Regions from separate parts of the Siminovitchia fortis genome, predicted to be linked through region 2. Evidence: riboswitches for the same ligand, from Rfam matches in the RefSeq annotation. Region 2 holds a riboswitch; the other holds the start of a gene.
The links. Region 2 has a riboswitch for glycine ahead of glyA (serine hydroxymethyltransferase). Riboswitches for the same ligand answer to the same signal wherever they lie in the genome.

Region 1: another riboswitch for glycine. It lies ahead of FS666_RS05480 (ACT domain-containing protein); the one in region 2 lies ahead of glyA (serine hydroxymethyltransferase).

The regions. Positions count from the first base shown of each region.
Region 1 covers NZ_VEKZ01000010.1:45,584-51,519, reverse strand. The annotation lists gene speB (agmatinase) at 1-287, shown strand, start outside; gene folE (GTP cyclohydrolase I FolE) at 608-1,243, shown strand; gene FS666_RS05490 (SDR family oxidoreductase) at 1,282-2,043, shown strand; gene FS666_RS05485 (3D domain-containing protein) at 2,340-2,939, opposite strand; glycine riboswitch at 3,362-3,438, shown strand; gene FS666_RS05480 (ACT domain-containing protein) at 3,533-3,808, shown strand; gene FS666_RS05475 (PFL family protein) at 3,824-5,185, shown strand; gene FS666_RS05470 (alanine/glycine:cation symporter family protein) at 5,591-5,936, shown strand, end outside.
Region 2 covers NZ_VEKZ01000007.1:27,749-33,684, reverse strand. The annotation lists gene FS666_RS03985 (M20 family metallopeptidase) at 1-909, shown strand, start outside; gene FS666_RS03980 (5'-deoxyadenosine deaminase) at 931-2,277, shown strand; gene FS666_RS03975 (hypothetical protein) at 2,559-3,227, shown strand; glycine riboswitch at 3,305-3,409, shown strand; glycine riboswitch at 3,413-3,491, shown strand; gene glyA (serine hydroxymethyltransferase) at 3,583-4,833, shown strand; gene FS666_RS03965 (serine dehydratase beta chain) at 4,851-5,345, shown strand; gene sdaAA (L-serine ammonia-lyase, iron-sulfur-dependent, subunit alpha) at 5,351-5,936, shown strand, end outside.

The DNA of each region.
Region 1 (5,936 bases), on a different contig from region 2:
ATGTTGTTCAACAAGTTAAAGACATCATTGGTAATACACCTTGTTTTTTAACCTTTGACATTGACTTTGTTGACCCAGCCTATGCGCCGGGTACCGGAACTCCAGAGGTTGGGGGCTTCAGCAGCCATGAAACACTAAAAATGGTCCGTTCCCTGACAGACATGAACTTTATAGGTTTTGACCTTGTGGAAGTGCTGCCGTCCTTCGATCCAACCCAAATAACGGCTCTGTTGGCAGCAACCATTGTGCACAACTTTGGAAGCCTTGCAGCCGTTCAGTTGAATTAAGAAAAGCGCAAGGCGCGCAGCCTTAGGCGACAAGCACAAGACGAATTTTGATGAGGCAGCTTTTCAGCCACCACAGCAATTCGGCTTGTGACCTCGAGCCGATGGCGCCTGGAGCTGGACATTATGTAATCTTTGTTTGAAGAGAAAATTCGGTAAAATTTTATGCTTTCTTTAGCTTCAAGAAAAGGTGAAATAAGGAAGAAATTGAAGCCGCTCCGCTCTGAGCGGCTTTTCAAATTGGCTAGACAATTTTTCAAAAAAGAACAAATCAGCCTATTAATGTATAATAGATCTGTATGTAAAAAAGGAGGTCAAAAAGAATGCCTGCTGATATGAAATTAATTTCCGAAAAGCTTCCGGATCTTTTTTCGGGGGACTCGGTTGATATAGCGGAAAAAATAGATAAATCTCAAGATTTTATGGAAGGTGTCAGAAACCTTATCGAGCTTTGCGGCGATGATCCGAATCGGGAAGGCCTCGAAGAAACACCATACAGGGTTTTAAAAGCTTTCCTGGAATATACGGAAGGATATAAGGAAAATCCCGCTGTCCACTTGGAAAAAACCTTCGATGTAAAACATAAAGAATTGGTTTTGGTTAAAAATATCGAATTCCACTCCATGTGCGAGCATCACTTTGCGCCGTTTTTTGGCGTAGCCCATGTCGGTTATATGCCTGACGCCAAGATTACAGGGTTATCCAAAATCGGCCGGATGGTGGAAGGATATGCGAAACGCTTCCAAGTTCAGGAAAGGCTGACAAACGAGATTGCGGATGCAATCGAGGAAATCTTGGAGCCCCAGGGAGCCATGGTGGTGATTGAAGCGAAACATATGTGCATGTGCGGAAGAGGGATTAAAAAGTCAAACTCATCAACGACAACAACAGCTGTCAGGGGATTGTTTGAAGAAAGATCGGATGCCCGGATGGAATTTTTATCTCTGATCAATCGGTAATCGCCGCAATGCTGTGAAAGGGTGAAGAGGTGAGGGAAATGAGACATGCAATTATCACGGCAGGCTCAAAAGGGATTGGCCGTAAAGTTACCGAGGAATTCCTTCGGAGGGGCTGCAGTGTGACCGTGAATTATTACAGCGATGAAGACAGGATAAAAGAGCTCATAAAAGAATGGGAGCCTTATAAGGGGCAGTTACAATTTGTACAGGGGGATGTAACCCAAAAGGAAGATATCGCCAACATTGTTGAGCAGGCGGTGAGCAGATTCGGCAGAATCGATTATTTGATCAATAATGCCGGGCCGTATATTTTTGAGCGGAAAAAGCTGATGGATTACGAAGACAGCGAATGGTATGAGATGATTGACGGGAATTTAAATGCTGTTTACCATTTTTTAAAATTAACCATCCCTGTCATGAGGAAGCAAAAGTTCGGCAGAATCATCACATACGGTTTTCAGGATGCGGAGCATTCCCCTGGATGGATGTACCGTTCCGCATTCAGTGCAGCCAAAGTGGGGCTCGCGTCACTGACGAGGACGATTGCCCTTGAAGAAGCAGAATATGGAATTACGGCCAATATGGTCTGCCCGGGAGACATTGTCGGCGAGATGAAAGAAGCGGATATTGAGATGGCCAGGCAAATAAAAGATGAGCAGACACCGATCGGCAGATCCGGTACGGGAGAGGATATTGCACGGCTGATCGGTTTTATATGCGATGACGATTCAGATTTGATTACCGGCAGCATTATTTCCGCTTCAGGCGGGATCCATGTTGTCAATCGATATAAAAATTAGGATAAGCTGCGGTCCCGGCCTTTTGTTCAAGTAAAAGAAAGTATAAGCTGATATGAAAATTTTTTTCAAAAGAAGCCTTTCTTTGTCTAGCTCCAGCGCCCAGCGACTAGCAAACTTCACACTCCTCCACTACGATAAGTCAACATCGGCTCGTACCTCGCCGTGTTTCCTTTATCTCATTGCGGAGTGCTCCAGTTTGTACGTCGCTAAACGGGCGCTTGCGCTTTTCTTACTGCGCCCATGCCGGGCGCACAACGAAAAACCCGAATGCAGAAATGCATTCGGGTTTGGAAGTTCTAATAATAGACTTTGATTTTTACAGTTCTTACGCCCCAATTCAGAGCTTTCTTTTTCGTTGGCATATGAAGATCGATCTTATTTTTCTTAATGGCGCCGCCAGTATCTCCTGCAATTGCCATCCCGTATCCTTCAACATAGACTTTGGATCCAAGAGGAATTTGCTTTGGATCAACAGAAATGACTTTTGCATTGGGATTTTTCTTCAGGTTGATGCCAGTAGCGGTAATGCCGCTGCATCCTTTACATTTCGCTGTATATGCGGTCGCTCTTACTTTCATAGTTTTATAGGCGGCCTTTTTAGCCGGTGCTTTCTTGGCGGGTGCCTTTTTAGCCGGTGCCTTCTTGGCCGGTGCCTTTTTTGCTGTGGACTTTGCCGCAGGTTTAGTAATCTTTAAAACTTGGTTTATCCTGATTGTATCGCTTTTCAGGCCGTTCCAGCTTTTGATCTGATTGACGGATACCTTATGTTTAGTAGCAATTTTCCATAATGTATCGCCTTTTTGAACTTTATATGTAGTGCCGGCGGCTGAGGAAGCTCCTGTAAAACCAAATACTAGAAATAAAGCTGTTAAGGCTGATATGACAATTTTCTTCAAAATAACGTACCCCTTTTGTTCTTGGTAGGCTCAGTATAACAAGCGAATGTAACAAGAATGTTTCAAAGGGATAGTATTTGTGTTACAAATGGTGAATAATGGTTTATTTTCATAAATCTTGGAACGAATAATAACTCAAATACGACATAATCTATTAAAATTTGCCTGGAACGGAGGTAAGGATGGGATTTGAAGGAAAGCCAGTAAAGATTGTCCAAACAGAAATGGACTGCGAACGATTAGCCATTTAAGAATCCCAATGGTTAAAGCCTGCTTGCCCGTTTACGGTGGAAGTCTCAATTAACAATTTCTCCGCAATACTTGTGAATCAGGAAAAACTTATTGACCATCCTTTATATTGATTGATAAAATAACTTAGCATCTAAAAATAAGCGATGAGGGTTATGGGTAACACTATAACAAGAGCAGCTTCTGGAGAGACCGCAATGCGCGGCGCCGAAGGATTCACAATCTCAGGCAAAAGGACAGAAGAGTAACTTACGAACATTTTTGTATGTTATTCTACTATCTTTGAGATTGGAGCAAATCCAATCTTTTTTTGTTTTTAAAAATACATTTGGGGTGACTTGCGAATGGAGAAGAGACGTGCAGTAGTAAGTGTTGTGGGAAAAGATCAGGTCGGCATTATTGCAAGTGTGACAAATATACTCGCCGATAATCAGGTGAATGTCCTTGATATAAGCCAGACGATTTTGCAGGACTTTTTTACAATGATGATGGTGGTCGATGTATCTGAAATTGAAAACCTGGATTCTCTGCAGAAACAATTTGACGAACTTGGAGACAAGATCGGACAGAAGATCAATATTCAACGGGAAGAAATATTTCAATCCATGCACCGGATATAAGAAGGGGTTTTGACCATGAATATAGCTTTGACTGAAATGATGGAAACAATCAGAATGGTCCAGATGGAAAACCTGGACATACGTACGGTTACAATGGGAATCAGCCTGTCGGATTGTGCAGATTCTGATTTTGAAAAAATGAACAAGCGCGTATACGAGAAAATCACGGGTTATGCCGGCCGCTTGAAAAGCGTTGCTGAAGAAGTGGAAAAAGAATACGGGATTCCGATTGTCAACAAGCGTATTTCCGTAACGCCCATTGCGGAAATTTTAGGCAATGCCACAAAAGAGCAGGCGGTTGAACTGGCCAAAACGCTTGATAGAGCAGCTAAGACGCTTGGCATAGATTTTATCGGAGGGTATTCGGCTCTTGTACATAAGGGGATCACGAAAGGAGATCAAACGCTGCTTGATGCGCTTCCGGAGGCGCTGAGCGTGACAGAGCGGGTCTGCTCTTCAATTTCAGTGGCAACGACGAGGACGGGCATCAATATGGATGCCGTGGGCCTGATGGGAAAAATCATCAAAGAGGCTGCGGAAAGGACGAAAGACCAAAACGGACTTGCCTGCGCGAAGCTTGTTGTTTTCAGCAACCCTGTTGAAGACAATCCTTTCATGGCGGGCGCTTTCCATGGAACAGGCGAAGGCGAGGCTGTCCTTAATGTCGGGGTCAGCGGGCCCGGCGTTGTTCTGAATGCTTTGAGGCGCCATCCTGATGCCGATCTTGGACAGGTGGCGGATGTCATCAAGAAAACCGTCTTTAAAATTACACGTGCCGGCGAATTGATCGGACGGGTCGTGGCGGACCGCCTGGATGTGCCTTTCGGAATTATGGATTTATCGCTTGCACCGACAAATGCACTCAATGACAGCGTGGCGGAAATTCTAGAGGAAATCGGTCTGGAGCGGGTTGGAACCCACGGAACGATTGCTGCGCTTGCCTTGATGAATGATGCGGTCAAAAAAGGAGGCGCCATGGCGAGTTCTTATGTTGGCGGGTTGAGCGGGGCTTTCATCCCTGTCAGCGAAGATGAAGGGATGATCCGTGGAATCATGGATGATGCACTAACCTTATCCAAGCTTGAAGCCATGACGTGCGTCTGCTCTGTTGGGTTAGATATGATTGCACTATCAGGTGATGCTTCCTCAGAAACCCTGGCGGCAATCATAGCTGATGAAGCGGCCATTGGCATGATCAACAAAAAGACGACAGCCGTCCGTGTCATCCCTGTTCCGGGCAAAAAAGAGGGGGACATGGTAGAGTTCGGTGGACTGCTCGGACGTGCACCCGTATTGGGAGTCAATGCCTTCAGTTCGGAAAAATTCATCCGCCGCGGCGGACGTATTCCTGCACCATTGCAGTCATTGATTAATTAACTTCATTCAGCAGAAGTCTCCCACTTCTGTAAGTAGTGAGATGAATGCATATTGGTATTCCATTCAGTGGGGGGCAAACCCCGGCTGAATAAAGTTAAAGCCTTCGGCGGATGCCACAGATTTTCAGAGGAAATTTATCGAGCGGAGCTCGATAAAATCTGGGCGCAAATACGCCAAGGCGCATTTGATAGTGGAAACCCAATTTTTACAACTTATGTGAAATAGCCCTATCGGTACTGTTGGTTAGAGCCGGCAGTTCCGATGTTTTTTTATGCAATTAGCCAAAATAAACACCTTGTTTTTTAAATTTTAAAAAAATTATATTGAGATTCGCGAAGGTTGAATGTATAATTTGGTAAACGCTTTCATTATTTTAAAATAACAAAATCCAAGGAGGGGGAAGGAATGGAACTGTTTGTTGAATGGCTTAATGATGTGTTATGGAGTTCTCCAATTATTTATTTGTCACTAGGAATAGGGGTTCTTTTTTCAATCATGACTCGGTTTTTGCAACTTCGGCTGATTAAAGATATGGTGAGTCAGCTCTTCTCAGGAAAAAGTTCAGACGCAGGAATTTCATCTTTTCAGGCAATGTCTGTCGCACTTTCCGGTCGAGTCGGCACCGGTAATATTGCCGGCACCGCGACTGCAATTGCCTTTGGCGGCCCCGGAGCTATTTTTTGGATGTGGGCAATTGCTTTCCTTGGTGCAAGCACAGCCTATGTTGAATCTACGTTGGCGCAAATTTACA
Region 2 (5,936 bases):
CAGCCGTGGACGTACTCTCCTTTTTCCGGAGAAATAGTAGGAGATAAGCTGTATGGACGCGGTGCATCCGATATGAAAAGCGGTCTTGCCGCCATGTATCTGGCTGTGGAATCATTGTTTAAGGAAGGAAGAAAGCTTCCGAAAGAAATCGTTTTTCTGGCAACTGCGGGTGAGGAAGTGGACAGCTGCGGAGCCCGGACATATTTGGAAAACGAAACGATGGAAAATGCCGAAGGCTTGGTGATCGGCGAACCGACCAATGAAAAAGTCGTCATAGGACATAAAGGCGCCTTATGGATAGAAATTGTCACGATTGGAAAAACGGCACACGGCTCCATGCCGGATAAGGGAACCAATGCAGTCGAGTGGATGCATAAGGTGATAGGCATGCTTGATTCATTAAAGAAAAAATGGAAAATATCTGCAGAACCACTTGGCGAAAGCAGTTTGGCTGTAACGAAAATAAATGGGGGAGTCCAAACGAATGTCATTCCTGACCGCTGCAGCATGTCTGTGGATATCAGATCCGTTCCTCCTCAATCCCACGAACAATTACTCACTGAAATTAAAAATAATTTGAACGAACTGTTTTCGGAAGAAGAAGGGTCCCCGGACTTTTCGGTCAATCTTCAATTGGACCGGCCGGCTATTTTAACGGATGAGTCGGATAAGTTGATCCGCCTGGCATTGGATTTGAAGAAACAGGATTCTTTATACGGAGTCTCCTATTATACGGATGCTGCTGTATTAAATCCGGAAAGCCGGATCCCAACGCTCATTTATGGCCCCGGCGATGAAAGCCTCGCCCATCAGCCCAATGAATACGTTGATATCCAAGCCTATTTAAGGTCCATCGACTTTTATAAGGAGTTGGCAGTGAAATTTTCAAAAGAGGAAAGCAATATATAAAGGGAGAGAGGGAAAGATGGCATGCCCAGCATACTGATCAAAAATGCGCAAATCGTGACCATGAATGCCCAAGAGGAGATTATTCAAGGTGATTTGCTGATTGTGGATGATAAAATCAAAAGTATTGGCAAGGATTTGGGTAATCAGGCCGATCGGGTGATTGATGCGACGAATAAGACCGTTATCCCGGGATTTATCCAGACGCATATTCACCTTTGCCAAACGTTGTTCCGGGGACAGGCCGATGATCTGGAGCTGATGGATTGGCTTCAAAAAAGAATTTGGCCGCTGGAAGCTTCACATGATGAAGAGTCAAGCTATTATTCAGCTATGCTGGGTTTGGGGGAATTGATCCAAAGCGGAACAACGACCATTGTGGACATGGAAACGGTCAACCATACCGATTCTGCCTTTCAGGCTATGGCCGAAAGCGGTATACGAGTCCTTGCCGGAAAAGTGATGATGGATATGGGAGATGATGTACCCGATCTTTTGCTGGAAGATACGGCAAAGTCGATCCAGCAAAGTGTTGACCTGCTGGAAAAATGGAATCAATATGACAACGGACGGATCCAATATGCTTTTTGCCCACGGTTTGTTGTTTCCTGTACCGAAGAGCTGTTGACAGAGGTGCGTGATCTTTCCAACCATTACGATGTAAAAGTGCATACGCATGCATCGGAAAACCGGAAGGAAATCGAAATTGTTGAACAGCAAAGAGGAATGAGGAACATCGTTTATCTTGATCATATCGGTCTTGCAAACGAGAAGCTGATTCTTGCACATTGCGTCTGGCTGGATGATGAAGAAAAACGGATTATCAAAGAGCGCGGCATCAAAATGAGCCATTGTCCGGGCTCCAACTTGAAGCTCGCATCAGGAATAGCAGATGTGCCTGATATGCTTGAGCTGGGAGCCAATCTCAGCCTGGGCGCAGATGGTGCGCCATGCAATAATAATCTCGATATGTTCAATGAAATGAGGATGGCCTCCCTCATTCAAAAGCCGATTCACGGGCCGACCATCATGGACGCCAAAACGATATTCAGAATGGCGACGATCGGCGGTGCAAGGGCTGTCGGGCTTGAAGATCAAATAGGCAGTCTTGAAGTCGGAAAGAAAGCGGATGTCGCTATTCTTGATTTGAACAAATTCCACACATTCCCGTCAGCCGAGGTTGATCCGGTCTCCAGAATCGTTTATTCGGCAACAAGGGCAGATGTAGAATCAACGATTATTAACGGAAAAATTGTCATGGAAAAAGGAACCGTCAAAACGGTTGATAGAGACCTTGTGCTCCAGGAATCAAATAAATCAATTAAGCGGCTATTAAAGAGAATCCCGTCGATTATGAAAATTTCGAGCTGATAAGCAGATACAGGGTGTTATCCTAGTCAGGATTGTTGAACTCGAGGGTTAAACAGAAAAACACAAGGGCCTTAGTTTTTTAAGGAAGCCTTGTGTTTTTTTATTTTTCGGAATCGACATGACAGGTTTTTTTACAAGAGTCAAGTTCCATAACAGGATATAAGCAATAAGACATAGTATAAAATTCTTGTTTTTTGATTTCTTGGAATTCATGATTGAAATTAAAATCCTCTTTTTGTATGATGGGAAGGTTGAAAATGTAATGATTGGAGAGGGTTTGATTGAAAAGTAGAATGACAGTATTACTGCTAAGCCTGTTCGTAGTTTTAGGCCTTGCAGCATGTGGTAATAACGAGTCGGATACGGATACAAATGAAACGCCGGCTGCAGCGGAGAATAGTGAGAAAAAGATGGATGACAATAAAGATAAAAAAGCTGAGGGGCAAGAGGAACAAACGGAGAAGGTTGAGTTGAAAGATGAACAAATCGGTTTGACGATGGATGAGTTTAAAGCCCGGTTTAATGAAAAAGCTCCTTCCGGCGGTGATGTCGATTTCAAGATGGGTGATTATAGCTGGCGCGATCGGGATAAAGGTCTTAGCACTGCGGGATTCGACTTCAGTGAAGATTACGTAGTTACAGCAATGGCCAAAACGGGTAATGAGGAATTGAAGGCTGTTCTGCTGGAAGTAAAGGGAGGCGATTCTACTCGCCAAACTGCATTCGATTTGATCAGAGCTATAATGGAATCCTCAAATCCGGAATTGACGAAAGAAGATATAGATGGATTAATGAAAGATCTGAATCTGACAAATCCTGATGGCGATGGGGATGACACTGTTTCCCAAACTGCCCGGGATGGACTGAAGTACTTAGTGAATGACGAAAGTTCACATTGGTTGGAGTTTGTAGTCGCCAATGAAACCGATACTGATTTTGAAGCGGAATAGAACCACTTTTCTTCATCAGAATCGTTTGACAAATTTTCAACAATAAGTTATATTTATAAAAAGTGAAAATTTTGCGAATGACAATCGCGGGAGAGACTAAACTATTTGTTTAGCACCGAAGGAGCAAGTCCCAAAAAAACCATGGGATCCAATCTCTCAGGTAAATGCACCGCGTTTGGACGCGTCTCTGGAGAGAGCCTTTTTGAGGCCACCCAAGGGGAATACTTCTTTATGGAAGTTAAACTCTCAGGTAACAGGACAGAGGAAGGTAGATGAATATCTATCTTTCCCCTGTCCTTTTTTGCTGTTTTTTAAAAGACAGGGGGCTGGATAGGAAAAAAAGGAGGAAATACCAATGAGTTTGGCAAACGCGGACATTGAGATTTTTCAAGCTATTGAGGAAGAACGGAAAAGACAGGATCAGTCACTTGAGCTGATCGCTTCTGAAAACTTTGTCAGTGAAGATGTGATGGAGGCCATGGGCTCTGTTTTAACGAACAAATATGCCGAAGGATATCCCGGAAGACGCTATTATGGCGGATGCGAGCATGTGGATGTTGTGGAAAACTTGGCCATTGATCGTTTGAAAGCGCTGTTCGGTGCCGAATATGCGAACGTTCAGCCTCACTCAGGAGCCCAGGCAAATACGGCTGTCTTTTTCTCATTGCTTAAACCTGGCGATAAGATCATGGGCATGAATTTATCTCACGGCGGCCATTTGACACATGGCAGCCCGGTCAACATGTCGGGGAAATGGTTTGAAGTGGTTTCCTATGGAGTGAGAGAAGATACACATTTGATCGATTATGATGAAGTGGAAAAAATCGCCCTGCAGGAGCGTCCAAAGCTGATCATTGCCGGGGCAAGCGCTTATCCGAGAATCATCAGCTTTGCCAGATTCAGAGAAATTGCAGATAAAATCGGTGCCTATTTTCTAGTTGATATGGCACATATCGCAGGCCTTGTCGCTGCGGGGCTCCACCCTTCTCCTGTCCCTTATGCGGATGTTGTGACAAGTACGACCCATAAAACGCTGCGTGGGCCGCGGGGAGGCATTATTTTAACCAATAACGAAGAAATTGCCAAAGGAGTCAATAAAGCCATCTTCCCCGGCATTCAAGGAGGGCCGCTCATGCATGTGATTGCGGCGAAGGCTGTGGCATTCAAGGAGGCTCTTGATCCGAGTTTTACAACGTATGCATCCCAAGTGGTGAGCAATGCATCCCAACTTGCGGAATCTTTGAAAAAAGCGGGGGCCGCCATCGTTTCCGGCGGAACGGATAACCACCTGGTTTTGGTGGATGTCAGGCCATGGGGGCTGACTGGAAAGGAAGCAGAGCAGTTATTGGAAGAAGCAGGCATGACCGTCAATAAAAATACAATCCCGTATGACCCGGAAAGCCCGTTTGTCACAAGCGGCATCCGCATTGGAACAGCTGCCCTTACTTCCCGTGGAATGAAAGAAAGCGACATGGACGTCATTGCTGCCAATATGGCCGACATTTTAAAAAGCAAAGGTGATCCCGCGGTCAGAGGGAAAGTGCAGGAAAGCATCAGGCAGTTATGTGATTCGCATCCTCTTTACCAAAAAATGTTGGTCAGATAGATATGGAGGCGTTTTAGATGGTTTTTAACAGTTGCTTCGATATTATCGGACCCATTATGGTCGGGCCGTCCAGCTCCCATACAGCGGGGGTTGTATCGATCGGAAAGTTTGGGCACGATCTCTTTGGCGGAGTCCCGGAGTCTGTAAAGATTACTTTTTTCGATTCTTTTGCAGAAACATATCAGGGCCACGGAACGGATAAGGCTGTCCTAGGCGGCTTGCTGGGGCTTGGAACAGATAATCCCGGAATCAGGCATGCTTTTGAACTCGCGCAGCAGGAAAAAATGAATGTTTCCTTCCAGTTGGAAGAGAGCTGCCCGTATTATGAACATCCGAACACCCTTTTGGTCAATATGGAAAACAGGTTCAAGCAAACTGAAATTGGAGGCGTTTCCCTTGGCGGAGGGGTCTCGAAAATTTTCCTGATTAATGGACAGCCGGCGGATATATTATTAAATTCCAAGATTGATATTGGCTCCATAAGACAGAGGTATCTTCAGGATCGGAGATGATAGGGATGGATTTTCATACTATTGAGGAATTGCTTCAGCTTTGCCAAGAAAAAGAAATGACGATTGCCGAGCTGATGATAGAGACTGAAAGACAGAAGACAGGAAAAAGCAGTGATGAGATTTTCGGCATGATGAAAGAACGCCTCCTCAAAATGAAAGAAGCTGTTGAATCCGGGATTGCAGATCCATCGCCTGCTCCGAGCGGCATTTCAGGCGGCGATGCGTACTTGATGCAAAAGTATAAAGAAAAAGGGAATTACATGACAGGAAGCCTAATGGTTGATGCAATGAAGTATGCATTTGCCACCTCTGAAACGAATGCACGGATGGGCGTCATTGTCGCTACGCCTACCGCTGGTTCGGCCGGAGTCCTTCCAGGCTGTATCTTTGCCTTGAAGGAAAATACCGATATTCCTTTTGACCAGCTTGTAATGGGACTGTTTACGGCCAGCGCCATGGGCTATGTGATTGCCAACCGTGCGTTTATTTCCGGAGCCGCCGGAGGATGCCAGGCTGAGGTGGGGTCCGCGACAGCCATGGCATCAGCCGCCATTGTGGAAATGAGAGGGGGAACCCCGGAACAAGCGGCAA